3 regions of the Rhodococcus sp. RS1C4 genome follow, and region 2 is predicted to be linked to each of the others. Evidence: riboswitches for the same ligand, from Rfam matches in the RefSeq annotation. Region 2 holds a riboswitch; each other region holds the start of a gene.
The links. Region 2 has a riboswitch for S-adenosylmethionine ahead of CH289_RS29020 (putative leader peptide). Riboswitches for the same ligand answer to the same signal wherever they lie in the genome.
Positions count from the first base shown of each region.

Region 1: it holds a riboswitch for S-adenosylmethionine, as region 2 does, so the genes downstream of both, CH289_RS00080 (bifunctional o-acetylhomoserine/o-acetylserine sulfhydrylase) here and CH289_RS29020 (putative leader peptide) in region 2, are expected to answer to the same signal.
Region 3: it holds a riboswitch for S-adenosylmethionine, as region 2 does, so the genes downstream of both, CH289_RS18155 (mandelate racemase/muconate lactonizing protein) here and CH289_RS29020 (putative leader peptide) in region 2, are expected to answer to the same signal.

Region 1 is NZ_NOXZ01000002.1:9,482-19,437, reverse strand. It holds gene CH289_RS00115 (DUF6764 family protein) at 1-234, opposite strand, end outside; gene CH289_RS00110 (DUF4349 domain-containing protein) at 475-1,416, shown strand; gene CH289_RS00105 (tRNA (cytidine(34)-2'-O)-methyltransferase) at 1,471-1,935, opposite strand; gene CH289_RS00100 (pentapeptide repeat-containing protein) at 1,969-2,577, shown strand; gene CH289_RS00095 (bifunctional methylenetetrahydrofolate dehydrogenase/methenyltetrahydrofolate cyclohydrolase) at 2,615-3,475, shown strand; gene CH289_RS00090 (DUF3017 domain-containing protein) at 3,482-3,757, shown strand; gene metX (homoserine O-acetyltransferase MetX) at 3,788-4,936, opposite strand; gene CH289_RS00080 (bifunctional o-acetylhomoserine/o-acetylserine sulfhydrylase) at 4,933-6,270, opposite strand; SAM riboswitch class IV at 6,448-6,575, opposite strand; gene CH289_RS00075 (MFS transporter) at 6,964-8,112, shown strand; gene CH289_RS00070 (iron-siderophore ABC transporter substrate-binding protein) at 8,180-9,223, opposite strand; gene CH289_RS00065 (response regulator transcription factor) at 9,413-9,956, shown strand, end outside.
Region 2 is NZ_NOXZ01000027.1:15,008-24,963, reverse strand. It holds gene CH289_RS13335 (LLM class flavin-dependent oxidoreductase) at 1-191, opposite strand, end outside; gene CH289_RS13330 (dipeptide ABC transporter ATP-binding protein) at 181-1,824, opposite strand; gene CH289_RS13325 (ABC transporter permease) at 1,821-2,711, opposite strand; gene CH289_RS13320 (ABC transporter permease) at 2,704-3,678, opposite strand; gene CH289_RS13315 (ABC transporter substrate-binding protein) at 3,681-5,297, opposite strand; gene CH289_RS29020 (putative leader peptide) at 5,396-5,491, opposite strand; SAM riboswitch class I at 5,496-5,598, opposite strand; gene CH289_RS13310 (LLM class flavin-dependent oxidoreductase) at 5,664-6,764, opposite strand; gene CH289_RS13305 (MFS transporter) at 6,809-8,248, opposite strand; gene CH289_RS13300 (NtaA/DmoA family FMN-dependent monooxygenase) at 8,220-9,611, opposite strand; gene CH289_RS13295 (LLM class flavin-dependent oxidoreductase) at 9,613-9,956, opposite strand, start outside.
Region 3 is NZ_NOXZ01000035.1:28,629-38,584, forward strand. It holds gene CH289_RS18115 (MFS transporter) at 1-180, opposite strand, end outside; gene CH289_RS18120 (hydroxymethylglutaryl-CoA lyase) at 204-1,169, opposite strand; gene CH289_RS18125 (hydroxymethylglutaryl-CoA reductase, degradative) at 1,166-2,446, opposite strand; gene CH289_RS18130 (helix-turn-helix domain-containing protein) at 2,567-4,468, opposite strand; gene CH289_RS18135 (DUF6153 family protein) at 4,561-4,965, shown strand; gene CH289_RS18140 (DUF305 domain-containing protein) at 5,040-5,642, shown strand; gene gdhA (NADP-specific glutamate dehydrogenase) at 5,829-7,172, shown strand; SAM riboswitch class IV at 7,635-7,754, shown strand; gene CH289_RS18155 (mandelate racemase/muconate lactonizing protein) at 7,784-8,215, shown strand; gene CH289_RS18160 (DUF3558 family protein) at 8,320-8,817, shown strand; gene CH289_RS18165 (hypothetical protein) at 8,826-9,206, shown strand; gene CH289_RS18170 (MerR family transcriptional regulator) at 9,350-9,956, shown strand, end outside.

The sequences.
Region 1 (9,956 bases), on a different contig from region 2:
GCTGCCCGCGCCCTCGGCGACGCTGACGGCGGTGCCGCTGTCGGTTGCGGTTGCGGTAGCGCGTGACGCGTCCTGAGCGGTGGCGCCGCAGCTGGCGTAACCGTCGACCTGGATGTCGTTCGCGGACGGAGGGGACACGCACGTCACCGGTGCCGCGGAGGCCACGCCGACGCCGGCGAAACCAGCAGCGACGATGCCGCCACCGACAGCGAAAGCTGCTGCAGCACGGGACATTCGACTACTGGAGCGGAAGGAGGAGCCATCCTGGGGCGAGCGGCGGAGCAGAGAGAAAGACGGAACAGCGAACAACAGGGGGGCTCCTTCACGGAATCTTGCAAATGGGTCGATGCGGCACACCGTACCCCGGTTCGGGCGTCAGGTCATCAGTGAATGTTCCCAATGGATGTAACGATTCGTCACCGTCGATGTCGTGGCCGTCTTCCGCATGTCGATGGTGCTCTAGCATCTTCGAAGATGAAGCGCAGTCTTGTCGTCGTTCTTGCCGGAGCGCTGGTGGTTCTCGCCGGATGCAGCGGGTCGTCCGACGGTCCAGCGGGTCCGCCGGCGGCGGATTCGTCGTTCACCTCGCCCGGTGTCGCGCTCGCGCCGGACTCCGGCGGAGCGGTGCGAGAGCAGGCGCCCTCGCCCGTCGAACGCAAAGAGGTTGTCACGGGCCAGATCTACGTCACCGCCGACGATCCCGTCGACGCTGCACGCGAGGCGGTCGGCGCGGTGGAGAGCGCCGGAGGCCGCATCGACAACCGAACCGAGAATCCAGCGACGGAGAACTCGACGGCCAGTAGTTCCATCACCGCCAGGATCCCCGCGGACGAGCTGACCGTGACCGTCGACAGGATCTCTGCCCTCGGCAAGGTCACCAGCGTCAGCATCACTCGTGACGACGTCACCATGCAGTACCAGGACCTCGACGCCAGGATCGCGGCTCTTCAGGCGTCGGTCGATCGGTTGCGGGCGCTCATCGCCGGTGCGACGAACACGGCCGACCTGATCGAAGCGGAATCGGCGCTGTCGAGCAGGCAAGGCGAGCTCGACGGGTTGGTCTCGCAACGCAGCTACCTCGGCGATCAAGTGGAACTGTCCACCATCACAGTGCAATTCAGCACCGACGACGTCACGCCGTCGCCCGGACCGGACAACTTCCTCGACGGCCTGGTCTCCGGGTGGAACTCGTTGCTCGACGCGATCGGAGACGGGATCGTTGCCGTGGGGCGTGCGATTCCGTGGCTGGGTGCGCTGGTGGTGGGAGCAGGTGTCGTCTACGCGGTGGTGCGGACGGTGCGTGCAGTCCGGCCGCGCCGGACAGTCGAGAAAGACAACAGCGACGACACGGATGCCGTCGGGACCGACGGCGTGGGGACCGACGAGAGCGAAGGCAACGCCGCGCCTCGGGAATGAATCCCTGTCGGTCTGCGGTGCAGCAGTACCGGACCGGAGTGAGTCGAGCCGGACTCACACCGCCCCGTCGAATCCGTGTTGACGCCAGGCCTCGTACATCACGACGGCGGCCGAGTTCGCGAGATTCAGCGATCGCCGCCCTGGGATCATGGGGATGCGCAACCGGTCGGTGACGCGATCGTCGCCCAGGACGTCGTCGGGGAGCCCGGTCGGCTCGGGGCCGAAGAGGAGAACGTCGCCCGGGAGGTAGTCGACGGACGTGTGGAATCGCGTCGAGTGAGCGGTGTACGCGAAGACGCGATCGGGCTTCAGTGCTTCCCACGCTGCGGCGAGGTTCTCGTGCACGGTCACCGATGCGAGGTCGTGGTAGTCGAGTCCCGCTCGTTTGAGTTTGGGCTCGGACATGTCGAAGCCCAGCGGGCCGACGAGGTGGAGTTCGCACCCCGTGCCTGCGACGAGGCGAATTGCGTTGCCGGTGTTCTGAGGAATCCGGGGCTCGAAGAACATGAGTCGAAACACCCGGCTCACTCTGCCACCACGCGTCGGGGAAGGATGGTGCAGGTGGACGAGGAACAGATCATCGGCGAGGACTACTCCGACAGCAGACTCGATCGGCAACGGTGGAACGGCCGAAGTTACGTGGCCTGCACCTTCCGGGATGCGGACCTCAGCGGCCTGGAGACGACGTCCGTGGTGTTCACCGAGTGCGACTTCACCGGCGCCGATCTGACCGAATCGGTCCACCGCGACGCGGCCTTCCGGTCCTGTACTTTCACTCGAACCAATTTGCTGCACTCCACTTTTCGCAATTCGACGTTCATGGGTTCGACATTCGTGGACTGCAGGCTGCGGCCCGCGACGTTCGACGAGGTCGACTTCACTCTGGCAGGGATGGGCGGCGCCGACCTGCGTGGAGTGGACCTGACGGGATGTCGATTCGTCGAGGCCAACCTCGTGAACACCGACCTGCGCAAGGCGACGCTCGTGTCGGTCGACCTCTCCGGCGCGCGAGCCACCGGCGCCAAACTCGACGCCGCGGATCTGCGCGGGTCGAGGGTAGACGGGGCGCTCTGGGTGGGAACCTCGCTCGTCGGCACGAAGATCGAGCTCACCCAGGCGGTGGCCTACGCGCAAGCGCAGGGACTCGCTGTCGAGGGGTGAGAAATCGGCCGGTGACAGACCTGGAACAATGTGGGTCGTGACTGCAACGATTCTGGACGGCAAGACGACCCGCGACGAGATTTTCGTCGATCTCACCGAGCGGGTTCGGACCCTGCGGGAGAACGGTATCGTTCCCGGCCTCGCGACGGTTCTCGTCGGCGACGACCCGGGTTCGGCCGCCTACGTGCGGGGCAAGCACAACGACTGCGCGAAGGTCGGGATCACATCGATTCGACGCGATCTCCCCGCCGACATCACCCAGGCGGATCTCGAAGCCGTCATCGACGAACTCAATGCCAATCCGGCGTGCACCGGATACATCGTCCAACTTCCGTTGCCGAAGCATCTCGACGAGAACGCGGCGCTCGAACGCATCGACCCGGACAAGGATGCCGACGGCCTGCACCCGATCAACCTCGGGCGTCTGGTGCTGGGCAAGGACGCTGCGCTGCCGTGCACACCGCGCGGAATCGTGCATCTGCTGCGTCGGTACGACGTACGGATCGACGGCGCTCACGCCGTCGTCGTCGGTCGCGGTGTGACGGTGGGCCGCCCGATCGGACTCCTGCTGACTCGCAGGTCGGAGAACGCGACAGTGACGCTGTGCCACACCGGAACTCGTGATCTTGCGGCCGAGGTGTCTCGCGCCGACATCGTCATCGCGGCCGCCGGTGTGCCGGGCATCATCACCGCCGACATGGTCAAGCCGGGTGCTGCGGTCCTCGACGTCGGCGTCAGCAGGACCGAGGATGGTCTGCGCGGCGACGTCGCTGCAGGCGTCGCGGACGTCGCGGGATTCGTCTCACCCAATCCCGGGGGCGTGGGACCGCTCACTCGCGCCTTCCTGCTGTCCAACGTTGTCGAACGTGCCGAGCGAGACCTCCCGGCGACGGTCTGACGTCGCATGGGCGCTCAGATCCGCAAGAACCTGCCTCTACTGGCCGTGATGGTCGTCCTCGCGGCCGCGCTCGTGCTCGTGCTCGCGGACCGGTGGCGCCGCGGATCGTTCGTGCTGGGCGTGGCCACTCTTCTCGCGGCGGGGTTCCGGCTGTGTGTTCCCGAAAACCGCGTGGGGCTGCTCGCGGTACGAAGCCGTGGCTTCGACGTGTCCGCCCTCGCGCTGGTGGGCGGCGCCATCGTCTTTCTGTCGTCCTCGATCGACCCACTCGGTACGGACTGAGCGCCGCACCGAGTCGGTCGACTCCTGAGTTCAGGCGTGGCGAGCAGCGCGTGCGTGCTGCATCGTCTCGCCGAGCAGCTTCGCGACGGACCCGGCTTCGGTGAGAAAGCCGTCGTGACCGTCTCTGGACTGAATGACTTCGAGTCCACGGCACTCGGGTAGACCGCGCGCGATCTCCTTCTGCTGACGCAGCGGATACAACCGGTCGGAATCCACACCGCCGACGATGGTCGGCACCGTCGCGCGCGCCAGGGCTTCGTCGACGCCACCGCGTCCCCGACCGATGTCGTGCCGGTTCATCGCCTCGCTCAGTAATACGTACGTGCTTGCGTCGAACCTGTCGGCCAACTTGTTGGCCTGGTGCTGAAGGTAGCTGTCGACGGCGTATCGGCCACCGTTCCACGGGTTCTCGTCGCCCTGGGGGTTGTTCTCGAACCGGAGGTCGAGCTCGCTCTCGGTGCGATAGGTCAGGTGCGCGATGCGACGAGCGATCTTCAGTCCAGCGCGAGGGGATCGAGCCGTGCCGTGGTAATCACCGCCCTGCCAGTCCGGATCCGACGCGATCGCTTCGATCTGAGTGGTCTGCGTACCGATCTGGTCCGCAGTGGCGCGGGCGCCGACGGCGAGTACGAGAGCGGCGCCGACACGCTCGGGATGGCCGACGATCCACTCCAGTGTGCGCATGCCGCCCATGGAACCGCCGACAACAGCAGCGAAGCGGTGGATGCCGAGCGCATCCGCGAGCGCGACCTCGGCCGCAACCTGGTCGCGAATGGAGATGCCGGGGAATCGGCTGCCGTACGGCTTACCGTCCTCGGCGAGCGAGCTGGGACCCGTCGTTCCACCGCAGCCACCGAGGACGTTCGATGCGACGACGCACCACTCGTCGGTGTCTATCGGTGCGCCGGGTCCGACCATCCCGTTCCACCAGCCGGGCAACGCGTGATCCGCGTCGGCGGGTCCGCTGACGTGCGAATCGCCGGTGAGGGCGTGCTCGACGAGAACCACGTTGTCACGTCCGGGTGCGAGCTCTCCCCAGCGCTGCACCGCAACGGTCACCTGGGGTAGCGAGGCACCGCTCTCGAGGTCGAGCCGGCCGATGTCGATACTGCCGAGCCGTCCGTCCGGCGGCGGGAATCCCGCAGCCGGACGGACGTCGTGCACAGAGCCGATGGTCAAGACGCCGCCGCTGCGAATCCGGTTTCGAGATCGGCGAGAATATCGTCGATCCCTTCGATACCCACAGCGAGCCTGACCAGGCCCGGAGTGACGCCCGAGGCCAGCTGCTCCTCCGGCGTCAACTGCGAATGTGTGGTCGAGGCGGGGTGAATGACGAGTGAACGCACATCACCGATGTTAGCCACATGGCTGTGAAGGCTCAGCGCGTTGACGAACTTCTTGCCGGCGTCGACGCCGCCCTTCAGCTCGAACGCGATGATGGCGCCCTGGCCCTTCGGTGCAAGTTCCTGGCCGCGGCCGTACCACGGCGAGGACTTCAGACCCGCGTAGTTGATGGACTCCACCTCGTCCCGCGCCTCGAGGAACGCCGCCACCTTCTGTGCGTTCTCGACGTGACGTTCGATGCGCAGACTCAACGTCTCGAGCCCCTGGCTGATGAGGAACGCGTTGAACGGAGACACGGCCGCGCCGACATCACGCAGCAACTGGACGCGGGCCTTGAGCGCGAACGCCGGAGCACCGAGGTCCGCGAACACGACGCCGTGATAGCTGGGATCGGCCGTCGTGAAGTTGGTGTGGCGCCCCTGCGTCCAATCGAAGGTGCCACCGTCGACGATGACGCCCGCGATGGCGGTGCCGTGCCCACCGAGGTACTTCGTCGCCGAATGCACGACGATGTCCGCGCCGTGCTTCAGCGGCTGGATGAGATACGGAGTCGCGACGGTGTTGTCGACGATGAGCGGAATCCCGTTCTCGTGCGCCACGGCGGAGATACCGGGGATGTCGAGAATGTCGTTCTTCGGGTTGGAGATGGTCTCGCCGTAGAACGCTTTGGTGTTCGGGGTGATGGCTGCGCGCCACTGCTCGAGATCGTCCGGATCCTCGACGAACGTGACCTGCACACCGAACTTCGGAAGCGTGTAGTGAAACAGGTTGTACGTTCCGCCGTACAGACGAGGGCTGGAGACGATGTGATCGCCCGCTTCCGCGAGGTTGAGGATCGCGAACGTCTCGGCGGCCTGCCCGGACGCCAGGAGCAGCGCGGCGACGCCGCCCTCGAGAGCAGCGATGCGCTGCTCGACCACGTCCTGGGTGGGGTTGATGATGCGGGTGTAGATGTTGCCCGGTTCTGCCAGCCCGAACAGTGCGGCGGCGTGATCGGTGTTGTCGAACGTGTACGACGTGGTCTGGTAGATGGGCAGAGCGCGCGCGTTGGTCGCGCCGTCCGGAGTCTGACCCGTGTGAATCTGCTTGGTCTCGAAAGCCCACGAAGCAGTGGGGTCTTCGATGGGGGCGCCGGTTGCGTCCACGACGTCAGGGGTGTTGTCGGTCATGTGAGTGATAACTCCGTCTTCGAAGGATGATCAGGTTTCGAATCGGCTCTCGTCCGGAAAGCCGGGGCGGGGCGTATCGGTACAACAACACATGATCAACCTCTTCCTGGGGCCGCCGACGTGTCGGACAACTCCCGGTCAGTGGGCCCACCGACATCATGTGACATCACCGTGGCGGGCCCGCGCTTGCTCGACGGCAACGCGTGTGCGCAGCCGACTAACCAGGTCTTCTCACCCGGGGCACCCCACCGCGGTTGGAGGGTTGCCGGCCAGCAAGCCGGGGCTCGATGCTGGCACTCATGACCTGGCGTGAATCCTAGCGGTGCGATCGACTTCGGGAAACAAGCAGTCCGGCCACAACACGCCTGCCGACGGCCGGGAGTGGAGCCTGCGGAATGAGCACTATAAAGGTAGTAGTGGGGCCTGCGGATCGACCGTTGGACGGCGGCGTGAGCACTATCACCGCCGGAGGATTCGAAAATCGCTTGTGCCGGGGATGACAATTGACGCCTGGGACGTTGCCGATCCAGTCCGTCCTTTTTCTTCTTGATCGATCCCGAAACCCCGAAAGGTCGTTGTGCCGTGTCTGTCACCGATTCCGCCCTCGCCAGGAATGTCGGCGCCGTGCGTTCGAAGGTGTCGAGCGGCCTGAGTACCAGTAACCGTCCGCACTCCACGCGGAGACGGTTCGCGATGTTCGCCCTGTCGATCGGTGGGTTCGGTATCGGGACCACCGAGTTCGCGTCGATGGGTCTGCTTCCCGACGTGGCGTCGAGCATGGGTATCTCCGAGCCCTCGGCCGGTCACATGATCTCGGCGTACGCCCTCGGCGTCGTCGTCGGTGCGCCCGCGATCGCGACGCTGGCCGCGCGTGTACCGCGTCGAGCACTGTTGATCGCTCTGATGGTGGCGTTCACTCTTGGCAACCTCGGTACCGTGTTCGCTCCCAGTTTCAACGAATTGGTCGCGTCCAGGTTCGTCGCGGGCTTGCCTCACGGTGCGTACTTCGGTATCGCGGCGCTCGTCGCGGCGCATCTCGCCGAGCCGGGCAAGCGCGCCAAAGCTGTTGCGATGGTCATGATGGGGCTCTCGATAGCCAACGTCGTCGGTGTCCCCGCAGCTACCTGGCTCGGGCAACTTCTCGGCTGGCGCAGTGCGTTCGCCGTCGTCGGGGTGATCGGTGCACTCACCGTCACCGCCTTGATCATGTGGATGCCTCGTCTCGACGGCATGCCGACCACCAATCCGATCACGGAGCTCGGTGCACTTCGCCGCAGCCAGGTGTGGATGACGCTGTTCGTCGGCATGGTCGGCTTCGGTGGCATGTTCGCCGTGTACACCTACATCTCGTCGACGCTGACCGATGTCGCGGGACTGGCACGCACTCTGGTGCCGGTCGCGCTGATGATCTACGGCCTCGGCATGGTTGCCGGCAACTACTTCGGCGGATGGCTCGCGGACCGCTTCAAGCTGAAGGGAACGTTCTTCGGGCTGGCATCGATGGCTGTGTTCCTGGCTGCGTTCGTTCTGGCCGCACACAACCCGATCAGCGCGCTGATCCTGGTGTTCCTGATCGGCGCGTCGGGCTCGTCGGTGATCCCCGGACTGCAGACCCGGTTGATGGACGTCGCCGAGGACGCTCAGACACTGGCGGCGTCGCTCAATCACGCGGCGTTCAACCTCGCCAATGCAATCGGTGCCGCGCTCGGTGGTGCCGTCATCGCCGCCGGCTTCGGGTACACGGCACCCGCGGCTGCAGGTGCCATCCTGGCCGTCGCAGGCCTCGTCGTCCTGTCCATCGCGATGTGGATGCAGCGACGGACCGACGCCCGCGCTGCTTGATCGACTCGCCTGGATCTTTCGATGCGCACCGCTCGGTGTGCGTCCGAGAGATCCAGGCCGAGGTCGGTCAACTCGTGGTGGTGGCTGCGCCGCCCCCGGCGAGCGTGCCGGCGAACGCCGGGACCAACTTGTCGATCACGTACGGCAAGCTCAGGACGCTGGTGAAGTAGATCGCGCCTGCTGTGACGCCATCGGTGAACACGAGCTTGTTCTCTTTCACCCGCTCGAGGTTCCGATACACCCGCTCCTGCTCGAGTGCGGTGCGATCTTCGGGCTTCTCGGTGCCCCAGAGCAGCACGTCGGCCGAATCGAGGACCGACAGGTTCTCGAGCGGAATGTATGCCTGGCCGCTGCCGTCCGCGGGTGCGAATTCATCGATGTCCGACGGCACGACGAACCCGAGATCGGTCAGAAAGTCCGTGCTCAAGCCGTTCTGGTAGGCGATGGCGTCGCCGTCGTAGATTGCGTTCTGCAGGAAGATCGCCTTGGTTCCCTCGAACTCCGGGTGCTCGGCCCTCGCGGCTGCGAACTTCTCGTCGACGCCCGCGATGAGATTCTCGACGTCGTCCTTCTTGCCGACGGCGGCGCCGATGCTGCGAGCTTGAACATCCCACGGTTCGAAGTACTCGGAGTACTCGCCGGAGTGTGCAATGGTCGGCGCGATCTCGCTGAGCCGGTCGTAGGATTCCTGATCCAGACCCGCGTTGGTCGCGATGATCAGATCGGGCTCGAGCCCGACGATCCGTTCGTACTGAAAGCCGTCGGCGATGTCGAGCACCTCCGGTTGTGCGTCGCCGAGCGCGTCCTGTGCCCACGGCCAGGTGGCGTACGGCTGCTCGCCGTACCATTCGGTGACGCCGACGGGGATCACGCCGAGTGCGAGGAGGGTGTCCTGCTCGGTGTAACCGACGGAGACGACGCGTTGCGGTTCCGATTCCACCGTCGTCTCGCCGAAGGCGTGGTCGACGGTCACCGGAAACGCCCCGCTCGACTCGGAACCGCTGGTGGGAGTGCTCGCCGTGTCGTCGGACGAACTCGAGCATGCGGACAGCAGGAGCGCGGCAGCTGCCGCGGCGGCGGCCCACCGAAGCAGTCGCGTGGATTCGACCATGAAGGTGCCTTTCGAGGGGGTGACGTGGCTCGAGTTCTGTCGGGCCTCGCTCGGATCCGTAAGGGTAGCCGACCCTTATGTGACGGAATCAGGCCGTGTCCCGCGACGCCCGCGCGGCCCGACGGATCTTCACCGAACCTCCACATTTCCCGACGGACTCCTCCATGTTCGGGCTCTAGGGTCGACATCATGAACCGCACAGTGCTGGTCGTCGACGACGAACCCACGATCTCCGACGCGTTGGCCGCACGACTCCGCGGCGAAGGTTTCGGCGTGGTGACGGCGCACGACGGACCGTCGGCGGTCGAGGTCTGTGCCCGCGAGAAGCCGGACGTCGTAGTTCTCGACGTCATGCTGCCGGGCTTCGACGGCCTGGAGGTGTGCCGACGGATCCAGGCGGACCGTCCGATTCCGGTGCTGATGCTGACCGCGAAGTCGGACGAGACCGACATGCTCGTCGGACTCGGCGTCGGCGCCGACGACTATCTCTCCAAGCCGTTCAGTATGCGCGAGGTCGTCGCGCGGGTGCACGCACTCCTTCGTCGCGCCGAACGCACCGCCGCGGCATCGACTGCGACGGCGGCGATGACGCTCGGCGCGTTTCGAATCGACCACGATGCGCGACGCGTGAGCGGACCCGACGGTGAAATTCACCTCACCCGAACCGAATTCGACATCCTTGCATTCCTGTCGGCTCGACCCGGCGCTGCGGTCGCCCGCGACACCCTCCTCG
Region 2 (9,956 bases):
TCACCGCTCTGAAGCGCGAAGGCGTCGGGGAGGAACGCGATGTCGATCCCTGCGCGGTCGGCCGCCTCGATGTGATCGGTCCAGTACTGCGCGGTGAACAGTTCCTCGGCGCGAGAATCCTCCCGTCGCCAGGCATGCGGGTGAATTCCGGCTCCGCGCAGTTCGACGGCGATCAAGAACTTATCGGGCACCTGCGGTCTCCTTGTCGTGACTTCTCGGGCGCGAGTTGCCGGGAATAGCCGCCAGCAACTCGCGGGTGTACTCACGCTGAGGCGAATCGAATATCCGTGCCGTCGGCCCGTATTCGACGATCGTCCCGGATTGCATCACCGCGACGGTGTCGCTGATCTGCCGCACGACGGCGAGGTCGTGCGAGATGAACAGGTAGCTCAGGTCCAGTCCGGTCTGCAACTCGTCGAGAAGGTCCAGAATCTGCGCCTGCACCGACACGTCGAGTGCGGACACCGGTTCGTCCAGAACCACCAGGTCCGGCCTGAGTGCCAGCGCTCGCGCGATCGCAACGCGCTGGCGTTGCCCGCCGGACAGTTCCGCGGGTTTGCGCCGGGAGTAGTCGGCAGGCAACGCGACTCGATCCAACAGCTCCGCGGTCCGCGCCGAACGCTCGGCACTCGTCCCGACCTTGAACGCGTCGAGTGGTTCCTCGATGATCTGCTCGACGGTCAGTTTCGGGTTGAGCGAGGCGTAGGGGTTCTGGTACACGATCTGAACGCGTCGGCGAAGATCACGAAGCCGCGAGCCACGCAAGCCCGTCACCTCGGTCCCGTCGAACTCGACGCGCCCGGACGTCGGCTTCTCCAACCCGATGGTGATGCGCGCCAACGTCGACTTGCCGGATCCGGACTCCCCCACGAGCGACAGTGTCCGCCCACGTTCGACCGTCAACGACGCAGCCTTCACCGCATCGAGGTGCACACCGCCTTTCGGGTCGTTCCGCAGGCTCCACTCCTGCCGTCCGATTCGGAACGTCTTGGACACCTCGGTGGCCGTCAGAATCGGTGTCGTCGACGGCCTGGCCGGCCGCAGTACCGTCCCCAGGCTGGGTGCGGCGGCCAGCAGCGACCTCGTGTACTCGTGCTTCGGATTCGCGAGAACTTCGGAGGTAGGCCCGGTCTCGACGATGTCGCCCTTGCTCATGACGACGAGCCGGTCGGCGCGGTCGGCAGCGACCCCGAGGTCGTGCGTGATGAGCAGAACGGCCGTCCCCGTCTCGGCGATACGGGCGTCCAGGTGGTCGAGGATGCGGCGCTGCACGGTGACGTCGAGCGCGGACGTGGGCTCGTCGGCGATCACGAGCTCGGGCGTACATGCCAGTGCGATGCCGATGAGAACGCGTTGACGCTGACCGCCCGAGAGATCCTGCGGGTACTGCTGGGCCCGCACCTCGGGGTTGTCGATCCCGGCCTCGGTGAGGATCCTGATCGCTTCGAGCTTCGCCGACCGCTTGGTGGCCAGCCCGTGCACGCGGAGCACCTCGGCCACCTGCTCACCGACTCGGATGACCGGGTTGAGCGACGTCGTCGGGTCCTGGGGAACCAGACCGATGTGAGCCCCGCGCAGGCGGTCCAGCACCTTCTCGGAGGCATCGTCGATCCGCTTGCCGTCGAAGCGGACTTCGCCGGACGTGATGCGACCCGCGCCGGGAAGCAGACCGATGATCGCGTGTGCCGTCGTCGATTTGCCCGATCCGGACTCACCCACCACCGCCACCACTTCGCCGCGCTCGACCGTCAGCGACACTCCTCGGACCGCGGCACCGTTGCCGTAGTCCACCTGGAGGTTCTCGACTTCCAGAATGGGGCTCATCGTGTGCCTCCCTCGATTGCGTGGCCGACGCGGTGGGCCGACAGGACGACGGCCACGATCACCAGGCCGGGCAGAGTGGTCATCCACCATGCGGTGGCCAGGAAACTCCGGCCCTCGGAGATCAACGATCCCCACTCGGGTGTCGGTGGGACAGCGCCGAATCCGAGGAAACTGAGGGCGGACACCGCCAGCACCGCCTGGCCGAATTCCACTGCGGCAAGGGCGATGACCGGTCCGTAGGAGTTGCGGAGGATGTGGCGCCGGAACACGTCGTACCACCGGACGCCGGAGGCGTAGGCGGCTTCGACGTACAGCGACTGCCGCACCCGGAGCACTTCGGAGCGCATGACGCGCGCGAAGTTCGCGACGAGGGAGACACCGACAGCGATGGCGACGTTGCGTGTACCGAACCCGAGCGCCGTGACCAGCGCCAGCGAGAGCAGAAGTGCGGGAATCGACAGCAGCACGTCGACGATGCGCATCAGGATCGCGTCGACGACGCCGCCGACGGCGCCTGCGAGCAGACCGATCAGCGATCCGGCCACGAGTGCAATCGCGACCGCGAACAACGTTGCGGTGAGCGACAATCCGGCACCGTGGACGACGCGGGTGTAGAGGTCACGTCCGATGTTGTCGGTTCCGAACCAGTGCGCCGCGCTCGGTCCTTGCAATTTGTCCGCAGGCGTTCCCTTCAGAGGGTCCCCACTGGCGAAGAGCGAGGGAAACAATGCGAAGCCGACGGCGAGAACCAGGACGACGACCGACAGCGCCAGCCAGATGTTCTTCACCAGTGACCGCACACGCGGCCTACGACGAACAGGGTTCGGCTTCGGGACGACAGGTTCAGCGGTGGCGACCGTCTCGACGCGGGTCAGGATGTCAGACATGTGCCTTCTCCTTCGCGGGAGCGGACTGCTTGTACTCGGACACGATCCGAGGGTCTATCAACGGATAGAACAGGTCGACCAGCAGGTTGACCAGAACGAACACCAGCGATGTCAGAACGACGATGCCCTGCACCACGGGAATGTCCTGCGCCAGAACGGACGTCTGAGTCAACCTGCCGACACCGGCCCTGGAGAAGACCGTCTCCACGACGACCGATCCGGCGAGCAGGTTGCCGACGAGTACGCCGGCGATGGTGAAGGCCGGAATCGAGGACAGCCGCACGACGTGCTTGGTCTGTACTCGCAGACGTGACACTCCCTTGGCGCGCGCAGATTCGACGAACGGTTGCTTCCACGTCGTGGTCATCGACGTGGCGAGAACCTGAGCGATCACGGCACCCGTCGGCAACGCGAGCGTGATCGCAGGCAGCACGAGCGACGACGCTCCCTGGTCACCGAACGCGGGGAAGATCCTGAGTTGGAACGAGAACACCTGCAGCAGAAGCAGCCCGACCCAGAAGGTCGGCACAGCAACGCCCAGCGGCGGGATGGAGAACAGAAGCGTGCGCAGCCACTGGACACGCGTGTAGGTGGCCAGGAAGGCAACCGACCCGCCGAAGATCAACGACAGCACCAGCGCGGTCGTCGCCAACGCCAGGGTGCTCGGCAGTGCGTCGAGGATGGCCGTCGTGACCTTCTGACCGGTGGCGATGGAGAACCCGAAGTCACCTCGCACTGCACCGCTCAGAGAGTTCCAGTACTGCACCCACACCGGCTGATCCAGCCCGTATCGCGCCTGCAACTCGGCGATGGCCGCCGCGTCGACGGGCGTACCGGACCCTGCCGAGTCGGCGGCGATGCTGACGGGGTCGGACGGCAGAAGGAACAGCACGATGAACGAGATCGTGAACGCCGCCCAGAGAACGAGGACGGCCTGCACGACGCGCAGTGCGAGATAACGAATCATGGTTATTGTCCGCTCAGCCAGGTGTCGAAGAACTGCAGCCGGGCCGACGCCTCGAACTTCAGGTCCTGCACGTTCGGTCCGGCACCGATGGCCTGCGACAGTTCGATCGTCGGAATCCACAGTCCGTTGTCGAGAACCTGCTGCTGCGCGGTAGCGATGATCTCGTTCCTGGCAGCGGTGTCGGTGGTGGCCAACTCCTCGTCGAGCGAGGCGTCGAGGTCGGGAATCGGTCCGCGGGCGTTGAGGTTTCGCCCGTCCACGGCGAAGGACGTACGCAGGATGTCGCCGTCGGCGCGGGTGCTGTTGTAGTACGTCGAGTCGTAGTCCTTCGTCCCCTGACGCGCCGTGGCCTCGGAATTGGAAACGAGCTCGAGCTGCAGATCCACTCCGACGTCGCGCAGCTGCTGCTGCGTCAGTTCGAGGATCGCCTGATTACCGGCGAACACCGCGCTGAACATGACCTTGAACGAGAGCTTCTGGCCGTCCTTCTCGCGGATTCCGTCGGCACCGGGCACCCAGCCTGCTGCGTCGAGAATCGATTTCGCCTTCTCCGGGTCGTACGTGACGTCCGCCAACTCCGTGTAACCGGGGGTCTTGCTGGCCAGCGTGCTCGTCGCGACCTTGAAGTCGGGTCCGAGAATGGTGTCGATCAGTTCCTGACGGTTGATCGCCGGCACCAGCGCCTTACGGACCTCGGGATCCTGCAGCACCCCGCGAGTGACGTTGGGTTGGAAGCCGAACGGTGTGCCTGGGTTGGACGTCGTCAGAATCTGCCCTCCGGTGGCCTCGATCTGCGGCGCGTCCTGAGGAAGCGCGTCGGAGATGGCGTCGAGCTGGTTGGAGGACAAGCTGCCGGTACGCACACCCGACTCGGGTACGACGGTGAACTCGATCGTGTCGAGGTATGCCTCGCCCTCGTGTCCGAACACGTCCGAGCCCCAGTCGTACCCGGTGCGCTTGGCCAACGTGACCGACTTGTCCTGCTGATAATCGGCGTAGGTGAACGGCCCGCTGCCGACGTTGGAGCCGTCGCACCGTTCCTCGGCAGGCTTGGCGACGGTGGACAGCGCCTGAAGGCCCAACTGCGCCGTCGACGTCGCCTGCAGGAACTGTGCGTTCGGGCCGTCGAAGTCGACCTGCGCAGTGAGCGGGTCGACGACGGTGGTGCCCTGGTAACCCGACAGGTAGCTACCACCGAGCGGCGACTTGGCCGTGGTCAGGATGTTCACGATCGAGTCGAAATTGGCCTTCACCGCCTCCGCGTCGACCGGTGTGCCGTCGCTGAAGGTGACACCGTCCTTCAGCTTGAACGTGAACGACGACGCGTCGGGTGCCACCTCCCAGCTCTCCGCGAGCCACGGAGTGATGTCCCCCGTCTCCGGATCCTGATCCGTCAGCGAGTCGACGACTTGCCTGACGACGTAGATGGTCTGGTTGGTCCCGGACTGAGCGGGGTCCGAGCAGGTGGGAGCACCCGACAATCCGTAGCGCAGAGTGCCGCCGGCAGTGGGCTCTCCGGCATCGGCCGAGGTGGTTGCCCCGCCACCTCCGCAGGCTGTGAGCACGACACTCAGGGCAGCGACAGCGCTGACACCTGCAAAAACGGAACGTGAAGACACCGAGATACTCCGGATCTTGATAGGACGCCGTCGACGCGCACGCAGGCGCGCCGAGTCAGGCGGAGAGGGATGGAGAGAACAGCAGACCGAGTGAGAACTCAGCCGCGACAGATCGAACCGGTCAACCGGCACAGATCCACGTGAATACGGCCCCAGGCCGTGACGAAGCCCTCGCTGAGCTGCGTGGTGGTCATCGTTCCTCCATCGGTCCCGGCGGTAGCACCCTCACCCGCGTGTTTCACCCCGCGGGGGGTTGCTGCGACGTCGTAGAGCCAGGTCTCTCGGTCGCTCTGGATGGTGTTTCGCCGACGAGTCTACGACGACGCGGTCGGGCTGCGCCAATTGGGTCGGTTTCCTACCGACAAACTAGGTGAAGTTCTTGCGCAGTACTTCCCCGAAGTGCTCGGCCTCCTCGAGGTGCGGATAGCCGGAGAAGATGAACTCCTCGATCCCGACGTCGACGTACTCGCGGATTCGCTCGGCCACCTCGTCGTGGCTCCCGACGAGGGCCGTGCCCGCTCCGCCGCGAACGAGCCCGAATCCGGCCCACAGATTGGGTCCGACCACAAGCTTCGTTCGATCCCCACCGTGCAGATCCAGCATTCGACGCTGCCCTTCGGACCCGATACTGCGCAACGCTTTCTGGCGCCGCGCAACGAGTTCGTCGTCGACACCCGAGATCAGATTCTCCGCGACCTGCCACGCCTCCTCACTGGTTTCCCTCGTCACCACGTGCAGGCGAATCCCGCCGCGAATGCTCCGCCCCTTCTCCCTCGCGGCGGCCTTGACCGCGGCGAGCTTGTCCGCGACCTGCGCGGGCGGTTCTCCCCAGGTGAGAAACACGTCCGCCTCGGAGGCTGCGACGTCGATCGCCTCCGGCGAGGACCCGCCCAGGTACACCTCGGGCAGCGGAGTAGATGCGTACCCGCCGAATCCACCTGCAGGCCGGTCCACCTCGTAGAACTCACTGTGCACCGAGACTGCCTCGCCGTCGCCCACGGCTCGCGCGATCTGGAGGAACTCCTGCGCTCGACGGTACCGCGACTGCTTGTCCAGCGTGTCGCCGTACGCTCGCTGCTCGGCGTCGTCTCCACCGACGACGACATTCAACAACGCGCGTCCGGCCGACAATCGTTGGAACGTACTCACCATCTGCGCGGACAGAACGGGCGCCACGGCACCGGGACGAAAAGCCACCAGGAACTTCAGATTCTTCGTCGCCGAAATGAGCGCCGACGTCACCAGCCACGCGTCCTCGCAATGCGCACCCGTCGGCGTCAGAACCGCGTGAAAACCCAGCCGATCGACGGTCTGCGCGACCTGCGTGAGGTAGTCGAGCGACGCCTCCCGGTGGCCGGTGTCCGCAACGACGACTCCGGTGGCCCCGATGCCGACTCCGTGCGACGCACCACCCAGACGTTCGTCGTCACCGCCCGTCGGGAGAAACCACGAGAACTTCGGTGTCACCGAGGCCTTCTGGCTCACTTCTGTTCGTGTCGCTTCTGTTCGTGTCACTGCTGTCTCCGATCAGCTCTACGCCGGCTGTCCGCCACTGCACATACGAGAGACCCGATCAGCATCATGCCACTGACCCCGAGTCCGAGGCCTGCCGCACGCCCGAAGTCGGTGTCGTCGGCCGCGAGAACCCCCAGGTAGATGCCCGGCACCGCGGCAAGGGAAATTGTTGCCGAAAGTCGTTGGGACAGTTGCAGAAATCCGGCCGCGACGCCGTTGGCCTGGGGAGGCGAGTACTCGAGCGTCATCGCGCGATTCGGTGCGTCAACGAATCCACTTGCCACGCCGGACAACACCGCGAGCACGACGAACGCCGGTACCGTCGCACCCCGGGGCAGGTATGCGATCACGCCGATGTAGCCGGCCACCACGAACAGTTCGAGCACGATCGCACCGACCACGGCACTGCGGCCGAACTTCGCTACGACCCTCCATCCGAACGCAGACGTCACCGCCATCAGAATCGAACTGCCGACCATGATCAGAGCGGCCTGCAGCGCGGGGTATCCCAGGCCCTCGATGAGGTAGAGACTCAGCACCGCCTGCAGCGCCAGCACGGCGCCGAACCAGAACATCGCAACGGCCGTCCCCAGCGTGTATCCCTTGGCGGCCAGCAGTGCAGGCAGGAGAACGGGTGTGCCGCCCCTCGACGCGAAACGCTTCTCCCAGAACCAGAAGCCCACCAGCAGTCCCACCGATCCGACCACCGACAGGGTCGAGAACACCGCGCCGAGCGAAGACACCATGGGCAGCAACAGCAGCAGCGTCGCGACACCGAGAGCGAGGAGGCCGAGCACGTCGATGCTGGCGCCGGAGCGCCTACTGGAATCCCTGCGTAACCACAGGGAACCCGCGATCAGGGTCGCTACGGCGAACGGGACGTTGAGCAGCAACAGCAGGCGCCAGCCGACGTCTGGATCGGCGACGCCGAGAAGCGTTCCGCCGAGGATCGGACCACAGAGGCCTGCCAGGCCCCCTGCTGTGCTGTAGACACCGAGCGCCTTCGCGCGTTCGCGGCCACTGTACCGATCGGTGATGATGCCCAGAACCTGCGAGCTGACCGTGCCCGCACCTATCCCCTGTCCCAGCCGCGCTGCGACGATCATCCACGCCTCGGCCGCACCTGCCCCGATCAGGCCCATGACGGAGAACACACCGAGTCCTGCGAGAAACAACCGTCGACGCCCGATGACGTCGCCCAGCCTGCCCGCCGGTACCAGCGCGAGACCGAACGTCAGGGAGTAACTCGCCAGAATCCACTGCACGTCGGAAGTGCCCGCATCCAGTGACGACCGGATCGCGGGCACGCCGATACTGAGAACCGCGGAGTCCAGAAGGGTGGTGAACCCCGCTGCCGCGCAGACGTATACGTCCTTCCGCGAGACACCGGTTCCTTGCTGCTCGAGATCAGCCTGCAGCGCTGCTATCGGTCTCACCGGTCTTTCTCCACGTCAACGGTTCGCGAAGACCGAGATGGCCACGCAGCGTGGTCTCCGTGTACTCGGTCCGGTACGCACCGCGCTCCTGCAGTTCCGGAACCAGCCAGTCGACGATCTCGTCCAGGCCACCGGGGACGATGTACGGTGAGATGTTGAATCCGTCCGTCGCTCCTTCGCGGACCCATTTCGTGAGCTCGTCGGCGACCTGCCCCGGCGTACCGGCGAACCCGGAGCGCGCCGTCGTCTCGATGGCGACCTCGCGTAGCGAGAGGTTCTTGGCCTCGGCCAATGCGCGCCACTCCTTGGCGATGGCGTTGGGATCCTTGCCGTCTCGGAACGCACCCCGGGTTCCGGAGATCGGCGCCGATACCGGATCCTCGGAGGGCAACGGCCCGTCCGGGTCGCGATCGGACAGATCCTTGCCCCAGACGAGGCCGACGAGCGACAGCGCGGTCGGACCGGTGAACTGTCCCTCCCGAACCCACCGCTCCTTCTCCTCCACCTCGGACGCGTTCTCCGCCAACACGATCTGAGTACCGGGAAGAATCTTGATGTCGTCCTCCGGACGACCCGCGGCGCGGAGCCGGGCGCGGATGTCGTCGGCGAAGGTCAGTGCCTCGTCGAAATCGGTTCCGTGTCGAGAGAAGATGACGTCGGCGTTCGCAGCAGCGAAATCGCGACCGGTCGACGAGTCACCGGCTTGGAAGATGACGGGATGCCCCTGCGCGCTGCGTGGCAGAGTCGCATCGAGCTCGAGGTCGAACTGGGACGTCGTTCTCGACACCCGTTGGACGGCGTTCTTCTCGGCCCAGTACTGGCTGTCACGCGAGGTCGCGAGTGCGTTGTCCGACCAGGAATCCCAGATGGCACGGGCAGTCCGGATGAACTGTCCGGCTCGCTCGTAACGCAGTTCGTGGTCGAGAAAGCCGCCGCGCCGGAAGTTCTCACCCGTCCACGCATTGTCGGTGGTGACGGCATTCCATCCCGCCCGGCCGTCGGACAGAACATCCAGGCCGGCCAGACGACGCGCGAGATCACCCGGCTCGTTGTACGTCGTGTTCTGAGTCGCGACCAGGCCGATCCGAGACGTGATGCCGGCCAACGCGGACAACTGCGCGATCGCGTCGGGACGGCCCGCGATGTCCAGGTCGAGGATCTTGCCTTCCTGCTCGCGCAGGCGCAGGCCTTCACCGAGGAAGAACGCGTCGAACAATCCCCGTTCCGCGGTCGTGATCATCCGGCGGAACGTCTCGAAGTCGATCTGCGAACCACTGGCCGAATCCGACCAGATGGTGGTGTGATTGACGCCTTGGAAGAAGACACCGAAGTGAACCTGGGCGTCGGGGCGGTACGGGCTCATGTCAGACCCTTTCGTAGCGGTTGGCGGGCCGAGTCAGTCCGAGGTTGGCGCGCAACGTCGATCCGGGTACGGGTCGATGTGCAACACCTGACTTCAACAGCGGCGGTAAGACGTAGCGCGCGAGGGCCGGAAGGTCCTCGTCGACGACGGTCGGAAACAGGCGAACGCCGTCGTATCGCGTTGCGATGTCGGTCAGAAGGTTCACCAATCCGGCCGCGTCACCGACGTATTCGCGCCGTCCGCTCGTCGGCGCACTCCCCTGCGAATTCAACAGCTCCGTACGTTCGGACGCCGTGACGCCGGACGCGTCGAGCGTGACGTCCAGTTCGAGGAACGTGAGCCCGT
Region 3 (9,956 bases), on a different contig from region 2:
TCCGGCGAAACTGCCCGCGCCGGGGAAGAACAGCGGTGCGAACACCAGAGCCGATGCGAGGCCGTAAAGAGTGAAGTCGTACCACTCGATGATGGTGCCGACCGAGCTGCCGATGACGGCGTGACGACGTTCCTTCTTGGTCTTGGTGTCGACCTCGGGGAGGTTCGGTGTGTTGGACATGTTGCTTCCTTCGGGGGCTGAGATCAGCGGGTGGGGGAGAGTGCGTGATCGGCGCGCGCTGCGGACAACGCTCGCACGACGGAAGAGTCACTGGGCCGCCCCATCGCGGAGGCAAGCCAGTCGGAAACTTCGGCAAGTGCATGTAGATCGATGCCGGTCTCGATGCCGAGGCCGTCGAGCATCCAGAGCAGGTCCTCGGTGGCGAGGTTGCCGGTAGCGCCCTTGGCGTAGGGGCACCGGCCGAGGCCCCCGGCCGACGAGTCGAACTCGGTGACACCGGCCGTCAGCGACGCGTAGACGTTGGCGAGGGCTTGACCGTAGGTGTCGTGCAGATGCATCGCCACTCGGTCCACGGAGATACCCCGTGCAAGAACAGCATTCAGGACTGCATGGACGTGACCGGGTGTCGCGACACCGATGGTGTCACCGAGTGACAGCGTCCCGACGCCCATCTGAATCAGGCGTTCCGCGATATCGGCGACGCGTTCGACGGCGACGGCGCCTTCCCACGGATCACCGAAACACATCGAGATGTAACCGCGCGTCGCGGCACCACCTGCAGTAGCACCCTCGACGACGGTGGCGGCCGACGACAAGGCGTCGGCGACGGTTGTTCCGAGGTTCTTGGCCGCGAAAGTTTCGGTGGCGCTGACGAAGACGGCGATTTCGGTGGCACCGGCGGACAGAGCGCGATCGAGGCCGCGTGCGTTGGGCGCCAGCACGATCTGCCGGATCGACGACGGTAATTCCAGACTCGCCATCAATTCCTCGGCGTCGGCGAGTTGCGGCACCCAGCGCGGGGAGACGAAGCTCGTCAGCTCGAGGTTTGTGATGCCCGCGGCGACGAGTCGACGACAGAATTCGGCCTTCGTTGCCGTCGGGACCATCGTCGTCTCGGCTTGGAGACCGTCACGTGGGCCGACTTCGTAGACGCGGACCGAGTTCGGCAGTGCCGGGTCGCGGTGCACGTCGGGACGGGGGAGGCTCATACCAAGCTGCCGTTTCGGAGCTCGCCCAGCACCTTCTCGGCGTGCTCGACGCGGATCGAGCGGTCCCCGATGAGCCGCTGGACGACGTCGTCCAGCTCGGCGGCCGTCGCTCCCGCGGTGACGGCAATGGTGCGGGCGTGAAGCCGCATGTGGCCCTGCTGGATTCCCTCGGCCGACAATGCGCGGCACGCGCCGAGGTTCTGAGCCAGCCCTACCGCGACAATGACTTCGGCCAACTCGGTCGCGGACGTGACGCCCAGGATCTCGATCGAGGTCCTGGCCACCGGATGCGCTTTCGTCGCGCCGCCGACGAGGCCGACCGCCATGGGAACCTCCAGCGTTCCGGACAGGTGCCCGTCGGCTGTCTTCTCGAAGTGGGACAGCGCGGTGTAGCGGCCGTCGGCACCGACCGCATGGGAGTGGCAGCCCGCCTCGACGGCGCGGGTGTCGTTGCCCGTCGCGAGTACGACGGCGCTGATGCCGTTCATGATGCCTTTGTTGTGTGTTGCTGCTCGGTAGGGATCCGCCTCGGCGAAGGCCGACGCATGAACGATATTGTCCACGACCTCCTCGCCGCCCAGTAGGTCGCGGTCGAAGACTGCGCGAGCCCGCACGATGCGCTGGTCGGCCTTGTTGGTCAGGATGCGCAGCAGTGGCCTACCGCCCGCAATGGTGGCCACGCGTGGTGCAATTGCCTCGGCCATCGTGTTGACGGCGTTGGCGCCCATGGCATCTCGAACGTCGACGACGATGTGCACGACGACGTGCACTCCGGTACGGGTGGGCAGGACACGGACGGTGAGATCGCGAGCACCACCACCGAACTTCACCAGCGTCGGATCCTGAGCGTTGGACAGTTCGAGGATCTCCTCGCGCGCTTCGAGGATGCGCAGACGAGCTGCCTCGGGGTCCTGCACGTCGAGCAACTGAATCTGCGCCTGCATGACCGGCCCGGTGTGGGAGACGAAGAATCCACCGTGCGGACGGGTCATGCGGGAGGCATTGCTGGCGGCCGCGACGACGGATGGCTCCTCGGTGGCCATCGGAACGAGGTATTCACTGTCGTTCACCATGACGTTCGTAGCGATGCCGACGGGGATGCCGAGGACGCCGACGACGTTCTCGACCATGTGATCGGCCTGCTCGACGGACAGGCCCGCCGCAGGATCCAGCGGTTCGAGCGCGGTCTCCGGCAGGTCGGTGCGCTCGGCGACGACGCGGCGACGCTCCAGCGGCGACAAGTCCTTGAAACCTGGAATTCGGCTGCTGACGGGCACTTCATCCTCCACGCGTTCGTCTCTGATGTATCGAACTCGAACGCTACGGGGCATGGTGTGACGTGCGATATGTGTCATCGACCCATCGATCCGGAGCATCGGTGTGCTGATAGCACACAGCTATCGCGGACGCCCGGCTCTCAGCGCGTCCAACCGGACCGCAGTGGAAATACGGAACAGAGCTTCGTCGTCCCGCCAGCCGTCGCCCAACAGCAGACGGAGTCGCTCCAGCCTCTGCAGGATCGTGTTCGTGTGATAGCTCAACGCACGAGCGGTCTTGGTCGGACTCGACTCGTTGCGCACGAATGCGCGCAGCGTCGCGACGAGGTCCGTCCCGTGTTCGGCGTCGTAGGTGATCACCGACCCGATCGTGTGGTCGATGAACGAGTGCACGGCCTCCGGATCCGACCCGAACATCACCATGTAGGGGTGGAACGACTCGGTTGTGACGACACCGTCGTCGATGCCGAGTGCGTCGAGCAGTCGAGCAGTTCGGTGTGCGACGTCGAATCTGTCCGACAGTACATCGACCGACGGTGCGGGCGGGGGCACGATGACACGGACATCCGGCACACCGCCGCTGAGGAGGATGCGTCGCACCTCGGTCGCGCTGGCGATGCGGTCGGAACTGTGGATCACCGCGACCAGTACATCCGAGTACTCGCTGACCAATCCGTTCCGAAAGTGCTGGGCAACGAGTGACGTTGCGGTACTACGCGATCGAGACGTGGTGATGACGAGAACCGTGTCCAGGGTGGAGGAGTCGACGCCATGAGCGCGAGCACGACGGTCGAGATCGCGGCGACGTTCGGGCGACGGGTCCAGCACGTCGGCGATGATCTCGTGTCGAACACGTTGGTCGGCGTCGGCGACGGCGTTCTGCTGCAGGGTGAGCAAAGCCGCCACCTGGGCGGCGCGTTCGATGGTGCGGTCGTCGACAGGACCGAGTTCCAGCTCGCCCGGGCTGAGTAGGACCGCGCCGAAATACAACTCGCCGGCCGTGACCGCAGCGACGACCTGGATGTCCGACGACGGACTGTCGACGTAGGAGCAATGACCGGTCGCGCGGCTCTGTTCCACCGCCCGGTAGGCGGCGCTTCCCATGCTGACGATTGCCGAGATGTGCGCTGACTCCTCCGACGACGCCAAAATGCGCAGATCGGCATCGACGATGGTGACGTAGCGTCCCAGCGCCCGCGCCAATGTGGTTGCCACTTGGCCGAATCCGCCGCCGACCAGCACAGCCTGCACCAATTCCTGATGCACGGTGTTGGAACGGTCGCGCACGGCGACGTGCTCGGTCAACGTGTGAAGTGCAGTGCGGGCCTCCTCTTCCGACGCTCGAAGCTGCGCCAGCGTGTTCGCAGTCTGCAGCACGATCGACGCGTGGTCGGCCAGAGCGGACAGCATTGCGATCTGCTCCGGTGCAAAAACATGTTCCTGACGTGTAGCGGAGAACAACACGCCGAGAACACGGCCGTCGGAGAGCATCGGCACACCGAGGATCGACACGATGCCTTCGCCGTGAACGGCGTCGTCGATGTCGGTGTCGTGCGTACCCTCGTCGTACTCGCTGTAACGCTGAACCCATTGCGCGCTGCGCGAATCGGCGATCCGGCTGGCGAGCCCCATACCGGCCGGAACTCGAAGGCGTCGAAACTGAGGGGTGACGGATCCGATCGTCTTGCGAACGTGGAGGTCCCGAGTGCCCGAGTCGAACTCGGACAGGTACGTGACGTCGCTACCCATCATGTCGTGCGCACGCGAGACCAGGCGTTCGAGCAGTCCGTCGATGTCGCGCACTTCTGCCAAGTCGCGGGCGCTGGCGAACAGGGTGCCCAGCTCGTGCTCTCGCCGGCGAAGCCGACTGACCTCCTCTCGCATCGCACGGGAGCGCAGCAGTGCTGACGCCCGTGTTGCGGCATCGACACCGAGCTCGGCGAGGCGCGCGTCGAGCTCGGTGTCACCGATGTCGTCGGTCAGCGCTTCGACAACCTTCGCGGAGTTGTCGGCAGGTGTCATGGGTTCGAGACTAACCAGCTGCCGGTCCGTGGAATGCACCACGAGACCAGCGACGCTACCCCCTGGGGGTATATGTTGCTATCGTCGATGGCATGCAGTCAATCGGCTTCCGTGGACGAGGCGCGGCCTCGACGGGACTTCTGATTGCCCTGGTGGTGTTCGGGGTGCTGCTGATGCATTCTGTGACGCCAGTTATGTCGGCGGCGTCTGGAGCGATGGTCGGCGATCATCACTCGATGGTGGCGTCGGATGCCGTCGACGGCTCGGTTCCGGTCGCATTCGGCGAGCACGACTGCCCGTCGGCGCATCAGATGATGCACCCCTGCATGGGCACCACTGCGTCGTGGTCTGCGCTGACCGACCCGGTGACGAGCGGTGAGATCGACCTGTCGCCGATATCGACGGAGTGGCGCCACATACGCGTCGACTCGACTCAGGAGCGAGCTCCTCCGTGGACATTGTGGGAGTTGGACAAATCGGTGACCTTGCGAGTGTGACAGGGAGCCCGGTCGACTGGCGTCTACCGGCGAATCCGATTCCCTGTTCTACTCACTCTTGCAAGGAGTTTCACATGCACACCAAGATTGCCGCCTCGATCGCCGCTGCCACCATCGGCGCGTTCCTGCTGAGCGGCTGTAGTGACACCTCGACCGATTCGTCGATGGACGGGCAGTCGACGGAGACGATGTCGTCGAGTGCGTCGGCTGAGTTCAACGATGCCGACGTGATGTTCGCGCGGATGATGTACCCGCATCACGCACAGGCAGTCGAGATGGCAGAGATGGTGCAAGGCCGTAGCGACAACCCGGACGTGCAGGCGTTGGCGTCGGCGATCGCTGCCGCGCAACAACCCGAGATGGACCAGCTGACGAGCTGGCTGGCCGAGTGGGATCAGCCCGCACCCTCGGGGGACATGGGCACCATGGGCGGGATGGATCATGGCTCGGGCACGGGCATGATGACCCAGCAGGACATGGATACCTTGGCCGGCCTGACGGGTCCGGAGTTCGACCGGCAGTGGTCGACGATGATGATCGCTCACCACACCGGTGCGATCGAAATGGCGCAAGCCGAGATCGCGAACGGATCCAACCAGGATGCGCAGCAGATGGCCCGCACAATCGTCGAGACGCAGCAGCAGGAAATCGACACCATGCAGCAACTGCTGGGCTGATCTCGAATCCTGTCGAACGAAGGGCTGCATCCTCATTCATCTCGCGGGGGATGCAGCCCTCTCCGACCGCAGATCGCGGGGGTTGTTGTCCCGGCTCGAACTGCGAATGCATCGACCTGACTCACCACGCTCTGGGTATGAGTTGTTACGGTCATGTTTCGAAGTTCTCACAAGAGGAGGCGGGGCGTGTCGACGCGCGACCAGATCGAAGCGATTTACCAGCAGGTCCTGACGCGTAACGCCGGCGAGCCCGAGTTTCATCAGGCAGCGGCCGAGGTGTTCGAGTCGCTGCAAGTCGTCCTCGAACACCGACCCGAATACGCCGACGCCGCACTGATCGAGCGCCTGTGCGAACCGGAACGGCAGATCATCTTCAGGGTCCCGTGGGTCGACGATTCCGGGTCCGTACACGTCAACCGCGGATTCCGAGTGCAGTACAACAGCGCGCTCGGACCGTACAAGGGCGGCCTGCGCTTTCACCCCAGCGTCAACCTCGGCATCGTCAAGTTCCTGGGCTTCGAGCAGATCTTCAAGAACTCACTTACCGGACTTCCCATCGGCGGCGGGAAAGGCGGCGCGGATTTCGATCCGAAAGGCCGATCCGACGCCGAGGTCATGCGCTTCTGTCAGTCGTTCATGACCGAGCTGCATCGTCACATCGGCGAATACACCGACGTGCCCGCCGGAGACATCGGCGTCGGCGGACGCGAAATCGGCTACCTGTTCGGCCAATACAAACGACTCACCAACTCGTACGAGTCGGGAGTGCTCACCGGCAAGGGAACGTCCTGGGGAGGGTCTCAGGTGCGGCGTGAGGCGACGGGATACGGTGCCGCCTACTTCGTTGCCGACATGCTGGAAACCCTCGGGACCTCGCTCGACGGCAAAACCGTGGTGGTCTCCGGCTCGGGCAACGTCGCGATCTACGCGATCGAGAAAGTACATCAGCTGGGCGGCAAGGTCGTTGCATGCTCGGATTCGTCGGGATACGTCGTCGATCCGAATGGAATCGATCTCGAACTACTCAAGGATCTCAAGGAAGTTCGACGCGAACGCATCAGCGCCTATTGCGACACCGTGAAGGCTGCGACATTCACGGCGGACGGGTCGATTTGGGACGTGGCGTGCGATGTCGCAATCCCGTCGGCAACACAGAACGAGCTCGATGCAGACGCGGCAAAAGTGTTGATCAACAACCAGGTGCGCGTCGTGGCCGAGGGTGCGAACATGCCTACCACTCCGGACGCAGTGCAGTTGTTCCGTGACGCCGGAGTTGCCTTCGCTCCAGGAAAGGCCGCCAATGCAGGCGGAGTCGCGACATCAGCACTCGAGATGCAGCAGAACGCATCTCGCGACTCGTGGAGCTTCCACTACACCGACGAACGTCTCGCGGCGATCATGAATGGAATTCACGCGCGGACCATCGAAACAGCAGCGGAATACGGCAAGCCCGGCGACTACGTGCACGGCGCCAACATCGCCGGATTCATTAAGGTCGCCGACGCAATGGTCGCCCTGGGAGTTGTCTGAGACTCGAACTGGCCGGTGATCCGGTGCCCGACGTCGACGAGACATCGCCAGCACCCGCCGTCCGTAGTCCGGGCGGCGATGAATGCGAAGGTGCGACACTTGACATCGTTCGAGTGCATTGTTTCCCTGACCGGCGGTGCGCGGTCGAAGGCAGCGCGCGACGGTCGCACACCGACCTGGCTGCTCTCGACCCGTCGCGACGACCTCGTTCGGCACCGAGTTCTCCCGACAACGGACAGCCTGGCCGCACAAGTGCCGACCGAGCGAGCGCGGCGTTGGCTCGGGATTCTGGAAAGCACAGAAGTAATAGCCTTCGCGATCGGGTTTTCGACGATCGCCGGGTGCGCGTTCGGACCTTGAGCGCTACCACGCCGTTCGCAGTGTGCGACTGGCGATCCAAGTGCAGTGGATCGCAAAAATAGACTTCTGATCCGCATCGACGCCGAGTATCCTCGGACGCAGGTTCAAGAGTGACAGTCAGCGGTACCTGGCCGACTGTCCGGCAACCCCGTCTCCATCGACAGGGGTGCCCCAGGGGAAGAACCGGCTCGACCGACGGCCGTCGGCGAGCAAGTCGATGGAGGTACCGAACCTCCGGGACGAGGTGAGTCATGTCTGATCCATTCGGACTTGCTGAGGCACAGGCGAAGTGGAACCCGATCCCGCCGGAACGCAGACGACGGTGGTGCCGGACCCTGCTCGACTACCCGCCGATCTGGTACGGGACCTTCGCGATGATCGCGACAAGGCAACACATCCTCGACGGCGGCTACACCAACATCGTCGCGTGGATCGATCTCGCCAAAAGAGCGGAAGCCGTTGGCTTCACCCCGGAGACGTGGCTGATCTTCCGGCAGAGTCTTCAGCGTGAGTACCTGATCGAGGACTTCCCGTCCCACCCGGCGAAACGGCTCGGCAACGGCGGGATCGAGTCCCTCGTCGTCGACCCGGAAGACTTCGCCGACTGGCCATGGATGTACGAGGCCGGATATCGAGCATCCGAGTCGACCGTCAGATCCCTCGCACGACCGGCCGACCTGTAGGTCACCGCGCTGCGGTGAAGCGGAACCGTTTCGATGGTCATTGCGTCTAACCTGTTGATCGACGTGATCGAGGGGGTCGGGTGCGTACACGAATAGCGGCATCAATGGCTGTAGCGGCACTGCTTGCCGGATGCAGCGGGGGTGTCGAAGGCAGTCCCGTCGCCGCTGAGCGCTGGGATCCGTGCAGCATCACCCCAGAAGCGGTGGACGCAACTGGGTTGGACAACTCCACCCGTCAGGAAGGATGGGGTCGCGGTATCGAGGTTCCGGACTGGGCGCGGTGCGTGTTCAGCGCTCCAGGGGGCGCGAATTCGCCCTACGGACTGAGCGTGATGTCATCGATTGAGCACACGCTCGACGAAGCCCGTGCCGACCCCTCTAATCGTGACGGCCGTGATCTAACAATCGGTGGTCGCGATGCCTACATGTACGTTACCGAGTTCGGTAATGCGCTCAGAGACTGCAAGATCGCTATCGATGTCCCGCCAGGCGTTGTGGTGTTCACTGCGCTGTATGAGATGGACGACGGCGTGGATGCCTGCGCAGTAGTGAAGAGGCACGTCAACGATCTGGAGTCTGCGGTTCCGGCCGCACCGAAGTAGGGGGCTCGATGAGTAATCCTGGAGAACCGGTCACCTATTGGAAGGCCCTGGCTGTTGCTGCAGACAACAATCAGTTGTATCTGAACGAGGAAGCTGCCCACGCCTGCTACGAAGCGTGCGACAAGTACATCGCAAAGTTGAAGGTGCATCAGAAAACTGCGAGGGATCTTCGGAACGTTACCGGCTGGGGTGACTTCAATATGGGACTTCACTTGCAGAAGGTTTTCGCCGACAAAGCCGATGGCGGCGAGAACAACATGGTCGACGTGTTGCAGAGTCATATCGACGTCGTCGAGGAAATGAAGATTGTCTTCAACAAGTTCTTCACTTCGACAAATGACGTGGACGAGGCAAACGCCGGAGGCATTCAAGTCGACGGGCCTAGGTAGCGTCAGACGGCACGGAAACGCAGCTTGGTCTCAACCGGTCAACGCGTCGGCTCGGTTGAAACTACGTGAGCTCCGGTGGGCGTTGTGGTGTGTGGGCTCAGGGTAGGGCGGCAGAATTCAGGCATTGACCTTGACGCTAGGTCATGGTTGAGACTGAAGGCATGCAGATAGGGCAACTCGCTACCGCGGCCGACACCACACCGAGAACGGTGCGTCACTACCACCGCCTCGGTCTCCTCGCCGAGCCTCAACGGCGCGGGAACGGCTACCGCGAGTACACGATGAACGATGTCGTTCGGCTCATGCGCATTCGCTGGCTCGCGACCAACGGCGTCCCGCTCGGATCGGTTGCCGCGGTTCTCGCGCGCGACGCCTCTGACATCGAGGGTGCTGACGACACAATCGCTGATCTACGCGACCTCGTCGCAGCACTCGAGGCCGAACGCGCCAAACTGACACAGCGGCTGATCAAGCTTTCCTCGATGGTCGACGACGTCGAGAGCGGTCGGCCGCTCTCCGCGCTCCCTCCGAAGGTCGCCGGACTGTTGGCCGGCGCTCTCGAATCCGCCCCGACGCCTGCGGTCCGCACAGCGCTCGAGCGAGAGCGTGACTTGCTCGAGGTACTCGCCATCTCGGGTAAGGCACCGCAGGAATTTCTGTCGTTCTACGCGGCGTCGATCGCCGACGACGAGCAGCGTTCCCGGTACGCCGAACTTCTGTCCGAATGGTCGAGTCTGGAGGGGAAGTCAC